One region of the Enterococcus innesii genome, then DNA from elsewhere that is predicted to be linked to it. Evidence: predicted binding sites of a transcription regulator. Region 1 holds the regulator's gene; each other region holds the start of a gene.

Region 1 (4,217 bases):
ACCAAATGGGGAAGCCGCTTCGATCGCTACCCGTTTCTTCACTGCTTTTGGCAAGACACTTTCTTTGTATTCTGAGCTTTGGGCTTCAAACAGATCAAAGCTTGGTAAGGAGACCACCGATACATCGATGCCTTCTTCTGCCAATTTAGCTTGTGCTTGGACCGCAAGATTCACTTCTGAACCTGTGGCGATCAAAATACCCGCTGGTGTTTCACCGGCTTGTTTTGAAATCACATAGCCACCTTTTGCGACATTTTCATCCGCACCAGTTTGCGTGCCTTCGATCACTGGTAGGTTTTGTCGACTTAAGACTAAGACCGTTGGCTTATCGGTTGTTGTCATGGCCAGTTTCCAAGCAGCACGGGTTTCATTGCCGTCTGCTGGACGAATCACTTGGACATTTGGCATGCAACGGACGCTAGCTAATTGTTCGATCGGCTCGTGGGTCGGTCCATCTTCTCCAACCGCCACGGAGTCATGCGTCAAGACATAGATCACAGGCGCATGCTGGATCGCAGACAAGCGCACCGCTGGACGCAAGTAATCAACGAAGACGAAGAAGGTTCCACCATAGATTCGCGTACCGCCATGCAATTGGATCCCGTTCATCGCTGCCGCCATCGCAAATTCTCGGACACCAAACCAAATGTTGCGGCCCTCGTATTGGCCAGGTTCAAAGTCTTTTTCTGCTGCTACCATCGTGTTGTTGGAACCAGAAAGGTCAGCCGATCCGCCCCATAAGCTAGGTACGGCTTTGGACAACGCTTGGATCATCTCTTTGCTGGATACCCGGCTAGCTTGTGAGCTGCCAACTTCGTAGCTTGGTAATGCTGCATCCCAATCTGCTGGCAATTCACCTGCAAAGGCTTTTTTGAATTGCGCCGCAAGTTCTGGATAGGCTGCTTCATAGGCACGGAAGGTTTCGTTCCAAGCTGCTTCAGCTTTTTGCCCTTCATCGATCATGGTTTCTTTGAAGCGCGCAGCAACTTCGTCAGGTACAGTAAATTCTGGGTATTCCCAGCCATAAATCGCTTTGGCTGCTGAAATGCCTTCGGCACCGATCGGCGCACCATGGACGGCAGAGGTGCCTTGATTTGGCGCACCGTATCCGATCACAGTCTTGATTTCGATCAAGGTTGGTTTGTCGCTTTCAGCTTTTGCTTCGTCGATCGCTTTCGAGATCGCTTCTAAATCATTGCCGTCTTCAACGAGAATGTGTTGCCAGCCATACGCTTCAAAACGCGCACCGACATTTTCTGTAAAGGCTTTTGAGGTCGGACCATCTAGGGAGATGTCATTTGAATCGTACAAGACGATCAGTTTGTCTAATTTCATGTGACCCGCCATGGATGCAGCTTCTTGCGAAACACCTTCCATCAAGTCCCCATCGCCACATAAAGCGTAAGTATAGTGATCAATGACTTGATACTTGTCGCGATTGTAGGTTGCAGCCAAGTGGGCTTCGGCCATCGCCATACCGACTGCCATAGCGATCCCTTGTCCTAAAGGTCCAGTGGTTGCTTCCACGCCGTCTGTGTGATCGACTTCTGGATGTCCTGGCGTGCGGCTATCCCATTGACGGAAGTTTTTTAGATCCTCAATGGTCACATCGTAACCAGACACGTGCAACAAGCTGTACAATAGCGCCGAACCATGTCCAGCAGACAAAACAAAGCGGTCACGATCCACCCAGTTGCGAGAAGTCGTTGGATTGACTTTCAAGTGTTTCGTCCACAAGGCATAGGCCATGGGTGCTGCCCCCATCGGTAATCCTGGATGTCCTGAATTGGCTTTTTGTACGGCTTCGATACTTAATGTACGAAGGGTGTTCACTCCTAATTGATCGATTTTATCAAACAATGGTAGTTCCTCCTAATTTAGGTTTTTTTTACCTTTATTACATCTCTTATTATACGTGATTCAGATACTTATTTCAATAGCAATGAAAAGGAATTCACAATTATCTGCCGTGGAGACCTTTTTTCTTCTGAATCTCTTTCAATTTTTCTGGTGTCACATCAGAACCTTCAGGATCAACGATTTTCATTCCTTCGATATGGTGACGCATTCCTCCACGAAAGGCGGTTAAATACTCTTCACGTAGAACTTTTTGTTCGTTCGTTTCTGCCTCGGTCAATCCTTCTGTTTTTTTCTTGTTGGCAAGTTCATTGATTCGAGCTAATTTTTCTTGAGATAGCATATTCGTTCCTCCTTTTCCCTCTTGATTTTACTACAAACTAGCGAATAAAAACAATAGCGCAAAAAGCGAACATTTGTTTGAATATTCGATATACCTATGGTACACTAATGTTATCAAATGAAAGAAGGTGTCAGTTTTGGCAAAACGAACAGAAAATCGACAAATCGAAATTCTTAAGTTCATTCATACCCGTGTCACTGAAAAAGGCTATCCGCCGACTGTTCGCGAAATTGGCGAAGCCGTTCAGTTATCTTCTACCTCAACTGTTCATGGCCATTTGTCCCGACTTGAAAAAAAAGGGTTGATCTTACGAGATCCTACAAAACCCAGAGCCATTGAATTAACTGCTTCCGGTCTTGAAAAAATCGATGTTCAACCAGCATCCATTCCGATGCTTGGTGTCGTAACTGCGGGAGAACCGATTTTAGCAGTGGAAGATGCATCCGATTTCTTTCCGATTCCGCCAGATTTAGCAAATAGTACCGGCAGTTTGTTTATGTTGACGATCCGAGGAGAAAGTATGATTAATGCTGGCATCCTTGACGGCGATCAAGTGATCGTTCGCAAACAACAAAGTGCGCAAAATGGTGATATCGTGATCGCTATGACAGATGAAGATGAAGCTACTTGCAAACGATTCTATAAAGAAAAGAATTACATTCGATTACAGCCAGAAAATGATTATTTAGAGCCCATCATTTTGCCTGACGTAACGATTTTAGGATTAGTTGTTGGTTTGTATCGCCATCTGCTTTGATTCTAATCGGCCTACCTAGGAAATCTTCGTACTTGCGAAGATTTTTTTCTTTCCTCTTTACAAACCGAACAAACATTCGTATAATAGGTATACAAACATAAGTTCGTATTATTTAAGGAGTGAATGAGATGAAAGCAGTTCGTCGATTTGGTTTTATGTTGTGGGTATTATTGATGGGTATCGTTATTGGCTATTTTGGCGTTCTAAGTGCTGTTCTGATTTTTTGTCCTCTAATGATGCTTTGGTTCATGCTATGGGATGAAAAGAAATTCCGCCAAGCAGAGCGCAAACGTAACCGCCATTATTATCACGATCATGATTTTTATCGGTATGAACCATGATCCTTCCCCTACATACGCATACGCCCATAAGGCAGCAGAAACAAAAAAAGACTCCAGCGAGTCCTTTTTTGTTTCTGCTTTTTTAGTATTCCATTAACGTCTTAATTTCGACACCTTGGATTTTATCTCTTCCATGTAAATCCATTAGTTCGATCAAAAAGGCGCAGCCAACAACGATACCGCCTAATTTTTCTACGAGTTCAATTGTTGCTTTGATCGTTCCGCCAGTTGCTAGTAGATCGTCACAGATCAAGACACGTTGTCCTGGTTTGATAGCATCGGCATGCAACGTCAAAACATCCACACCATACTCTTTTTCATACTCTGCTTCAATGGTTTCTCGTGGCAATTTGCCTTTTTTACGTACTGGAGCAAAGCCGACACCTAACTGGTACGCAACTGGACAACCAACGATAAATCCGCGGGCTTCTGGTCCTACCACCATATCGATGCCTTTTTCTTGTGCATACTCAACGATCTGCTGTGTCGCATAACGATACGCTTCTCCATCAGCCATTAACGGCGAGATGTCCCGAAAAATAATTCCCTCTTGGGGATAATCCGGAATACTAGCAATATACTCTTTTAAATCCATTTTTTTTCCTCCTAGACTGTCAACCACTGACGCAGGGTTGATAAATCACTCATTAATAAAAATTCTTCTGTTTTGATCATTTTTTGTCGTTGCTGATACAAATGACTCTCTGTCAGCGGACGAGAAACAGGATCAGCCGTTTTATTCAAAACACCATCTTGTATTGTAACAAATTCCAGCTCAGAAAACACCTGAATCATGAAAATAAGTAATTTTTCTGGAATTTTTAGATAGTCAGCAACCATCCTTAATTTGTAGCGAATATCCAAACGAGGTTGTTGCTTGATCAATTGAAAAAGCCGACCATATTGCTCTCTGGTGCCT
Region 2 (4,217 bases), 320 kb from region 1:
TAGCGGGACAGGATCATTTATTGGCAATTTAGACAAAGTCTTTTTCAATCATGTTTCGATGTCAGAAGGAGAGGGAATTCCTGAAGGGTTATTTGCTGCCTTTCAAATGATGTTTGCTTTGATCACAACGGCGATCATCACTGGATCAGTTGTTGGAAGAATGCGGTTCTCTGCTATTTTCCTATTTATTGGCTTCTGGCTGGTTTTCGTGTATTTTCCAATGGCGCATATGGTGTGGGGCGGCGGCTTCTTAGATGCGATCGGCTCGATCGACTTTGCAGGAGGCAATGTCGTTCATATCAGCTCAGGAATCAGTGGGTTAGTCTTAGCGATCGTTGTCGGCAAACGACGAGAATTTCATCAAACGGAATATCGACCTCATAATATTCCCTTTGTTGTTCTAGGAGCGGGATTGCTATGGTTCGGTTGGTTTGGCTTTAATGCCGGCTCTGCTCTAGCAGCTGATGGCCTAGCGATCCACGCCTTGATGACCACGAATACGGCAGCAGCCAGTGCGATGCTGTCTTGGATGTTGATTGAAAAACTCGTCGTGGGCAAACCGACGATCGTCGGTGCTTGTACCGGAGCAGTGGTGGGCTTAGTTGCCATTACTCCAGGGGCGGGGTTTGTCTCCCTTTGGTCTTCCTTTATCATTGGCGCTTTAGTCAGTCCATTTTGTTACTTCTTTATTTCTGTCATCAAACATCGATTAGGCTTAGATGATGCTTTGGATGCCTTTGGGTGCCATGGGGTAGGCGGAATCTTTGGCGGTTTGATGACCGGGATTTTTGCTGATCCAGCTGTTGGTGGACATTCAGGATTGCTTTATGGCGGTATTGATCTTTTTATCGCACAGGCCGAAAGTATCGTGTTCACGATTTTGTTTGCCGGTATCCTATCCTTTGTCATTATCATCTTGATCAAATGGGTGATACCGATTCGGGTCTCTCAGCAAGAAGAAGCGGTGGGGATGGATCGGATCGAACATGATGAAACGGCCTATCCTACCTTTATGGGGTTAGATTCTTAAGAGTGGAGGAGCAGTCATGAAAAAAGTTGAAGCGATTATTCGCCAAGAAAAATTAGAGGAGCTAAAAGCCGCATTGGATCAATCGGATCTGATCAGCGGGATGACGGTCAGTCAAGTTCTCGGATGTGGCAATCAAAAAGGCCTAAAAGAGTTTATTCGTGGCCAAGAAGTGATCACGACTCTTTTACCAAAAGTAAATGTCCGTTTCGTTTTAGCAGATGAAAAAGTTAACGATGTGATTGAGTTGATTTTATCGATCTGTCGAACAGATGAAGTCGGTGATGGCAAAATATTCGTCTACCCGTTGGAAGAAGCGATTCGGATTCGCACCAATGAACGAGGGGAAGCCGCCTTATAACAGAAATTCTTAGACTATGAACTTTGCAGCAAAAGCAGTAAACGTAGAGGGAAGGACCAATGAAAATTGGTCCTTTTTGCGTGCTTCGCTTGATTCCTTGCTTGATAGGGAACCTCTGTTCGTTTATAATGAGAAGTGAGGTGAGCAACGATGTCGGAACTGCAATTTCCCTTAAAAAATGATACGAGCCGCAAAATTATTCATATTGATATGGATGCTTTTTTTGCTTCGGTGGAAGAACGGGATGATCCTGAGTTGGCCAAGCATCCCCTCGTGATTGCCCGTCACCCAAGCGATACTGGCGGACGAGGAGTGGTCACGACAGCGAATTATTTGGCGCGACAATATGGTATCCATTCGGCAATGAGTGCGCAAAAAGCCTACGAGCTTTGTCCGCAAGCGATTTTTAAACCGGGGAATCATCAGAAGTATCGTGAAGTGTCCCAGCAAGTCAGAGAAATTTTTCACCGATACACCGACATCATCGAACCAGTTTCTATCGATGAAGCGTATCTAGATGTGACAGTTAACAAAATCAACTGTCCTTCAGCAATTAAGATCGCTCGTTTGATTCAACGAGATATCTGGCAAGAGACTCATTTGACCTGTTCGGCGGGTGTCAGTTACAACAAATTCTTGGCAAAACTATCTTCCGATTATCATAAACCACGAGGATTAACGGTGGTGATGCCGGATGAGGCAGTAGCCTTTTTACACCAACTACCCATCGATAAATTTCATGGGATCGGGAAGAAAACTGTCCCCAGAATGCATGAGTTAGGCATTTTTACAGGAGCCGATCTATACGCTTGGAGTGAGATGGCGTTGATCCGCGAATTTGGCAAAATGGGGTATTCCTTGTATCGGAAAGTTAGAGGAATCCATGATTCACCAGTCAGTGTGACCAGAGAACGAAAATCAGTTGGAAAAGAGCATACATACGGCAATCCATTAACTAGTGAAGAACAAGTTTTGAGCCAATTACGGGCTATCGCAGAAGAAGTCGAAAGATCACTGAAGCGCACACAAAAACATGGCAAAACAGTCGTGTTAAAAGTCCGTTACAGTGATTACTCTACGATCACCAAGCGAGTGACCTTGCCAACCTATGTTCATAAAAAAGAACAGCTATTTTCCGAAGCAAGTCTGATCTGGGAAGAAATTTTAGGTTTGGAAAAAGGCATCCGTCTTTTGGGGATCACCGTCACAAATCTTGATCCACTGACCTATGAAAATATCGTACTGCCCTTATGGCAACTATCTGACGAGCAGTAGGTAAAAGAGGAGGAGCAAAATGACACTCTATCAAGTATATGACACGATGGTTGGGTTGGCTGATCAGGAGCGAAGTGAAAAAATGGCCGCCTACATGCGGCATCAGTTTGATTTTCTGGGCATTCCTGCGCCGTTGCGCCGCCAGCAAGAAAAAACAGCCTTTAAAGCAGCAAAACAAACGAAAACGGTCGATTGGGATTTTATCGATCATTGTTGGCAAAGTAACTATCGAGAACACCAGTACTTTGGGATTGATTATTTAGTGGTGATGGAGCCCTTTTTAATAGCCGTTGATCTAGCAAAAATTGAACAGTTGGTCATAACGAAAGCTTGGTGGGACAGCGTGGACGCACTGAGTGAGGTCGTCAGAAAACTTGTTCGCCGATTGCCAGCGTTAAAGGTTGAGATGCTTCGTTGGAGTCTTGACAATAATCTTTGGCTACGGCGCGTGGCGATTCTCCACCAACTGTTGCAAAAAGAACAGATGGATCAACCATTGCTAGAAGAGATCCTTGTCAACAATTTGGGTAGTTCTGAATTTTTTATCAACAAAGCCATTGGCTGGACCTTGCGAGATTATGCCAAGACAAATCCTCAGTGGGTTCAAGATTTTCTCCTGCGCTATCAAACAAGTCTGGCGCCTTTGACGGTTCGTGAAGCGAGTAAGTACCTTTAAAAAGTAGCTTTACTGGCTGAATATAGCAATAAAAAACACCGTGCAGTATCTTTTTTGAAAGATGCACGGTGTTTTGATCGTTAAATTTGTTTTTTGATTTGTTCGTAGCTTGCTTCCGCATCTTTGCACTTTGCCCAGATAACCGCTTTTCCTTGTTCGCGGGATGCAGCAAGATCAATGATTCGTTGATTGCTGCTGCCACGAAATTGCAAGTTTAGGTTTCGCTTACTGAGTTCAAAGCGGCCGTCCACCAAAATATCGATTTTGGATAAGAGTTCCAGTTTATCAGGTGTTTCCAAAAGCAATTCTTCATAGGTGTAGCCGGACCAGCTCCAAATATCTTTGCTGTGCCCGAACTCAGCACGAACGCGATCAACGACTTTCAGACAGACTGTCGTGTTTAAGAAAGGTTCGCCGCCTAGGAGCGTCAGTCCTTGAACATACTCATGTCGCAGATCTTCAATGATTCGATCCTCTAGTTCTTGCGTAAAAGGTGTCCCATAGCGAAAGTTTTGGACGGCTTTGTTGAAACAGCCTTCACAAGCAAACAGACAGCCGCTCACATACAAACTATTTCGAATGCCTTCACCATCCACAAAGTTGAAGGCTTTGTAATCAGCAATATAATTTTGACTGTACTCGTTTGCTTTCCATTCTTGGGGCTTAGGATTTCTCATAAGAAAACTTCTTTCTATTGTGAATTACAGGGGTTGGTCTTCGATAAAAGGAGTGTAGAGGAAATCTAACACTCCTTTTATGATTATTCTTGCAAATGTTTGACCCGAGCAGAGATTTCTTTGTGACGACCGTTGACCATTGGACGAGCTTGAGGATTTCCAAGATACCCACAGGTTCTTTTGACAACATCACAACTTTTT
Region 3 (4,217 bases), 290 kb from region 1:
GAGTGGTGAGCCCTTCTAGGGCTGTTAAAAAGCCACCCGTTTCACGGGTGGATATTTACTTGCGGGTCAATTTTACTACCACTTCACAGCGGGCGGTTTGTGGAAACATATCTACTGATTGCAGATATTCTACGTGAAACACTTTGGCTAGTTGGACTAAGTCTCTTGCTAAAGTAGAAACATTACAAGATATATAGACCATCTTCTTCGGTGGCTGTTTCAGCAAAGCTTTCAATAATCGTTCATCCAAGCCTGTCCTTGGCGGATCAACAATGATGCTATCAGGTTTGAAGCCTTCATTGAACCATTTTGGTAATAGCTCCTCCGCAGTACCCGTTTCATAATGGGTATTTTGGGCACCAATGCGGCGCGCATTTTCTTGGGCATTTTCAATTGCTTGAGGAATAATGTCCATACCGCGGACTTCTTTGGCATAAGGAGCCACGCTCAACCCAATCGTTCCCACGCCGCAGTAGGCATCAACGACTGTTTCATTTTTGCTCAAGTCAAGGGCTTTTAACCCTTCTTGATACAAGACGCTGGTTTGCTGCGGATTCAGCTGGAAGAATGCGCGGGCGGACAAGTCGAAGGTCAGTTCATTCAACCGTTCTTCGATTGCTTCTTTGCCCCAAAGATGAATCGTTTCCTCTCCCATGACGACGGATGTTTTTTTGTTTTGCACATTTTGCATGATGGAAACGACTTGCGGCAAGCGCTGATTGATCTCGCGAATCAGCGCATTTTTTTGCGGCAGTTTGACAGAATTGGTAATGAACACGACTTGGACTTCGCCAGTCGCGATCCCGATACGAACCATCAATGTTCGTAGAATACCGCTGTTTTTGCGTTCATCGTAAATGGGGATCTGGTATTTATTCAACAACTGGACGATGCCGTTGATCACTTTTTGCGTATCTTGTTCTTGTACGAGGCAATCATCAATGGCGACTAAGCGATGGGTCTCCATTTCGTATAAACCCGCTTCGATACGTTTGGTTTGACTGTTGTAACGCAATTGAAATTGCGCTTTGTTGCGGTAATGCCAAGGAACATCCATGCCTAAAGTATCCCTTAGTTCAAACTGTTGGTAGCCATTTGGCTTAAATTTTTCAAGTGCTTGTTTCAAGAGGTCTTTTTTGAAATCTAATTGTTTATCGTAGACTAAATGTTGCAATTGGCAGCCGCCGCACCGGTCGTAAAACTTGCACGGTGGTTGGATGCGATCGCTGCTTGGCTTGACGATTTTGGTCATCTTGGCTTCAGCAAAGCGGGGAGATGCTTTGGTGACTTCGGCAATAACCTGTTCCCCCGGTAGAACACGGGGAACAAAGATGATCAGCTTTTTGTAATACCCGATGCCTTCTCCGTTGATCCCTAAGCGTTTGATCGTTAGTTGTAATTTTTGTCCAAGCTGGACTTGTGTATTTGCCATGTGAACTCCTTAAATAAAATAGTCAGTTCATTTTACCACATTTTTTCAGCTTGATTAGAAGGAATTTCATTGTAGTTGTGGTAAAATAGAATGTACGTTCGCGAGGTGAAGAAGATGAATACAATTATTCGTATCAATAAAGGAAAAGGACCCTTTTATGAGGTGGCGACATCAGAAGGTGAAACGCTGCGGGTCTCAGAAGATCTTTTGGTCCGTTTTCGGCTATTAAAAGGCAAGGAACTGAGTGAAGAAGAATTAAAAGAAATCAAAAAAAGTGCGGGATTTGATTTAGGATTGCAGCAAGCCATGAACTATATCAGCTATCAGCTGCGTTCTGAAATGGAAGTCCGTACCTATTTGAAAGACAAAGAAATCGAAAAACAAGACCGAGACTTAGTTGTTGAACGTCTAAAAGAGCTGAATTTGATCGATGACAAAAACTATGGAGAGAGCTACATTCGCACCCAAGTCCGTATGAGTGATAAAGGCCCCGTGGTCATCAGCCAGCAATTGAGAAAAAAAGGCTTGAAAGATCCCGTGATTCAAGAAGTACTGCCTTTGTATACCGAGGAAATGCAGTTTGAAGTCGGGTATCATACGGCTGAAAAAGCGATGCGTCGTTTTCACAATAAAAGCCATAAAGAAATGATCCAAAAGATAAAAATGCATTTGATGCAAAAAGGTTTTCATCAAGGAGTCATTCAAATGATTTTGGATGAATTACCGATGGAAAAAGATGAGGACCAAGAAAATGAAGCGCTCCAAAGAGAAGGTGCTCGCCTTATGCGGCGGCATCAACGTTTGCCCTTGATGAAACGAAAAATGAAAATCAAGCAAGGTCTTTATCAAAAAGGGTTTGCCATCGATGATATACAACGATTCTTAGATGAGGAAGTAATGGATGAGTAAGCAATGGGAAACTTGGGATGAAGAAAAAATCAAGACGTTCCAAGAAACATTTTTAACTTGGTATCATAAAGAAAAACGCAATCTGCCTTGGCGGGCGACCAACGATCCGTATGCAATCTGGATCTCAGAGATCATGCTTCAACAAACACGAGTGGAAACAGTGATTGGCTATTTTTACCGTTTTATGGAGCAATTCCCAACGATCCAAGACTTGGCTGAAGCTGAAGAACAAAAGCTGTTAAAGGTTTGGGAAGGTCTAGGTTATTACTCTCGTGCCCGCAATCTGAAGGCGGCTGCCCAGCAAATCGTGGCAGAATTCGACGGGAAAATGCCCAATTCAATTGAGGAGATTCGTTCACTAAAAGGAATTGGTCCCTATACAGCTGGTGCTATCGGCAGTATTGCTTTTGGCTTACCAGAACCGGCGATCGATGGAAATGTGATGCGGGTCGTCAGTCGGTTATTTTGTATCGAAGCAGATATTGCGAAAGCTAGCAGCCGAAGACCATTCGACGAGGCGATGAGAACGATCATTTCCCCCGATGAACCCGGTGAGTTTAATCAAGCCTTGATGGATCTTGGCTCACGAATCTGTACACCCACCACACCGAAATGTGAAGAGTGTCCCATCAGCCAGTACTGTCTTGCTTATGCAGAGAATCGACAAACAGACTTTCCAGTGAAATCGAAAAAAGCCAAGCCCAAGGATGTCTACTACATCGCAGGCGCCATCGAAGATCAAGGCTCGTTTCTACTTGTGCAGCGACCTGAAACAGGCTTATTGGCCTCTATGTGGCATTTCCCGTTGGTAGAAGTAACGAAAGAACAATATGAGGCTTTGCAGCGGACATGGGCAAAAGAGGAGCAGTTGCAGTTAGATTTGATTGCCGAAGATGATGCACTCGAGATTTTTCCTGATCTGCCTGTCGTTTGGCAAAAACGACATTTTGGTGAGATCACGCATATCTTTAGTCATTTGAAATGGCATGTCCTTTTATTTTATGGCAGAAAACGGGGAGAGCTCACGTTACAAGACAGCGAATGGGCTGCCAAAGAGTCCTTTCAAAACTATGTTTTTCCAAAACCTCAGCAGAAATTAGTCGAGCAATTAAAGAAATATCAGAAACTCGATAAAGATTTCTAGGCAAAGCTTTCTTTTATTGCTATAATATTAACGATGTCGGTGTAATGAACACCCAAACAAAACGCAAGTTTTCTTGCTGAGGGAAGGGTTGCTATGCGAGTTCCAAAAGAAGGAGAGTTTGTCAGCATTCAAAGCTACAAACATGACGGCAATTTGCATCGAACGTGGCGGGATACGATGGTCTTAAAGACCAGTGAATTCTCAGTGATAGGGGTCAACGATCATACACTAGTGACCGAATCAGATGGAAGACGCTGGGTTACCCGTGAACCAGCAATTGTATATTTTCATAAAAAATACTGGTTTAATGTTATTGCAATGATTCGAGAGAAGGGGGTTTCCTATTATTGTAATCTTGCTTCACCGTATTTACTTGATGAAGAGGCATTGAAATATATCGATTATGACCTTGATATCAAAGTATTTCCTGATGGCGAGAAACGTTTACTAGATGTGGATGAGTATGAATTGCACAGTAAGATTATGCAATATCCGCAAGACATTGATTTTATCTTGAAAGAAAATGTCAAAATTTTAGTAGATTGGATCAATAATGGCAAAGGACCCTTTTCGCAAGGGTATGTGGACATTTGGTATGATCGCTACAAGCAGTTGTCTCAAAAATAAGTAAAATGGGTCGGATCGCTCATTTTTCCCAAGAAACTTCAACCAAATTGGTTGGAGTTTTTTTGTGTCTCTAAAGGAATGCTTCCATCAGCAGGCTTTAAGTTC

What was found. Region 1 encodes LexA, which represses DNA repair genes until DNA is damaged. Its sites were predicted from a motif close to CNAACANNTGTTNG; they were not measured.
Region 2: the regulator LexA is predicted to act here: its motif matches at 1,497-1,510, upstream of dinB (DNA polymerase IV).
Region 3: the regulator LexA is predicted to act here: its motif matches at 1,520-1,533, upstream of recX (recombination regulator RecX).

What each region holds. Positions count from the first base shown of each region.
Region 1 covers NZ_AP025635.1:80,588-84,804, reverse strand. Annotated here, with positions in the region: gene tkt (transketolase) at 1-1,860, opposite strand, end outside; gene ENLAB_RS00405 (DUF896 family protein) at 1,961-2,200, opposite strand; gene lexA (transcriptional repressor LexA) at 2,337-2,957, shown strand; gene ENLAB_RS00395 (hypothetical protein) at 3,086-3,298, shown strand; gene ENLAB_RS00390 (adenine phosphoribosyltransferase) at 3,381-3,893, opposite strand; gene recJ (single-stranded-DNA-specific exonuclease RecJ) at 3,905-4,217, opposite strand, start outside.
Region 2 covers NZ_AP025635.1:3,279,097-3,283,313, forward strand. Annotated here, with positions in the region: gene ENLAB_RS15335 (ammonium transporter) at 1-1,030, shown strand, start outside; gene ENLAB_RS15340 (P-II family nitrogen regulator) at 1,047-1,388, shown strand; gene dinB (DNA polymerase IV) at 1,539-2,663, shown strand; gene ENLAB_RS15350 (DNA alkylation repair protein) at 2,683-3,339, shown strand; gene nrdG (anaerobic ribonucleoside-triphosphate reductase activating protein) at 3,420-4,016, opposite strand; gene nrdD (anaerobic ribonucleoside-triphosphate reductase) at 4,100-4,217, opposite strand, start outside.
Region 3 covers NZ_AP025635.1:366,643-370,859, reverse strand. Annotated here, with positions in the region: gene rlmD (23S rRNA (uracil(1939)-C(5))-methyltransferase RlmD) at 56-1,432, opposite strand; gene recX (recombination regulator RecX) at 1,547-2,341, shown strand; gene mutY (A/G-specific adenine glycosylase) at 2,334-3,485, shown strand; gene ntdP (nucleoside tri-diphosphate phosphatase) at 3,579-4,112, shown strand.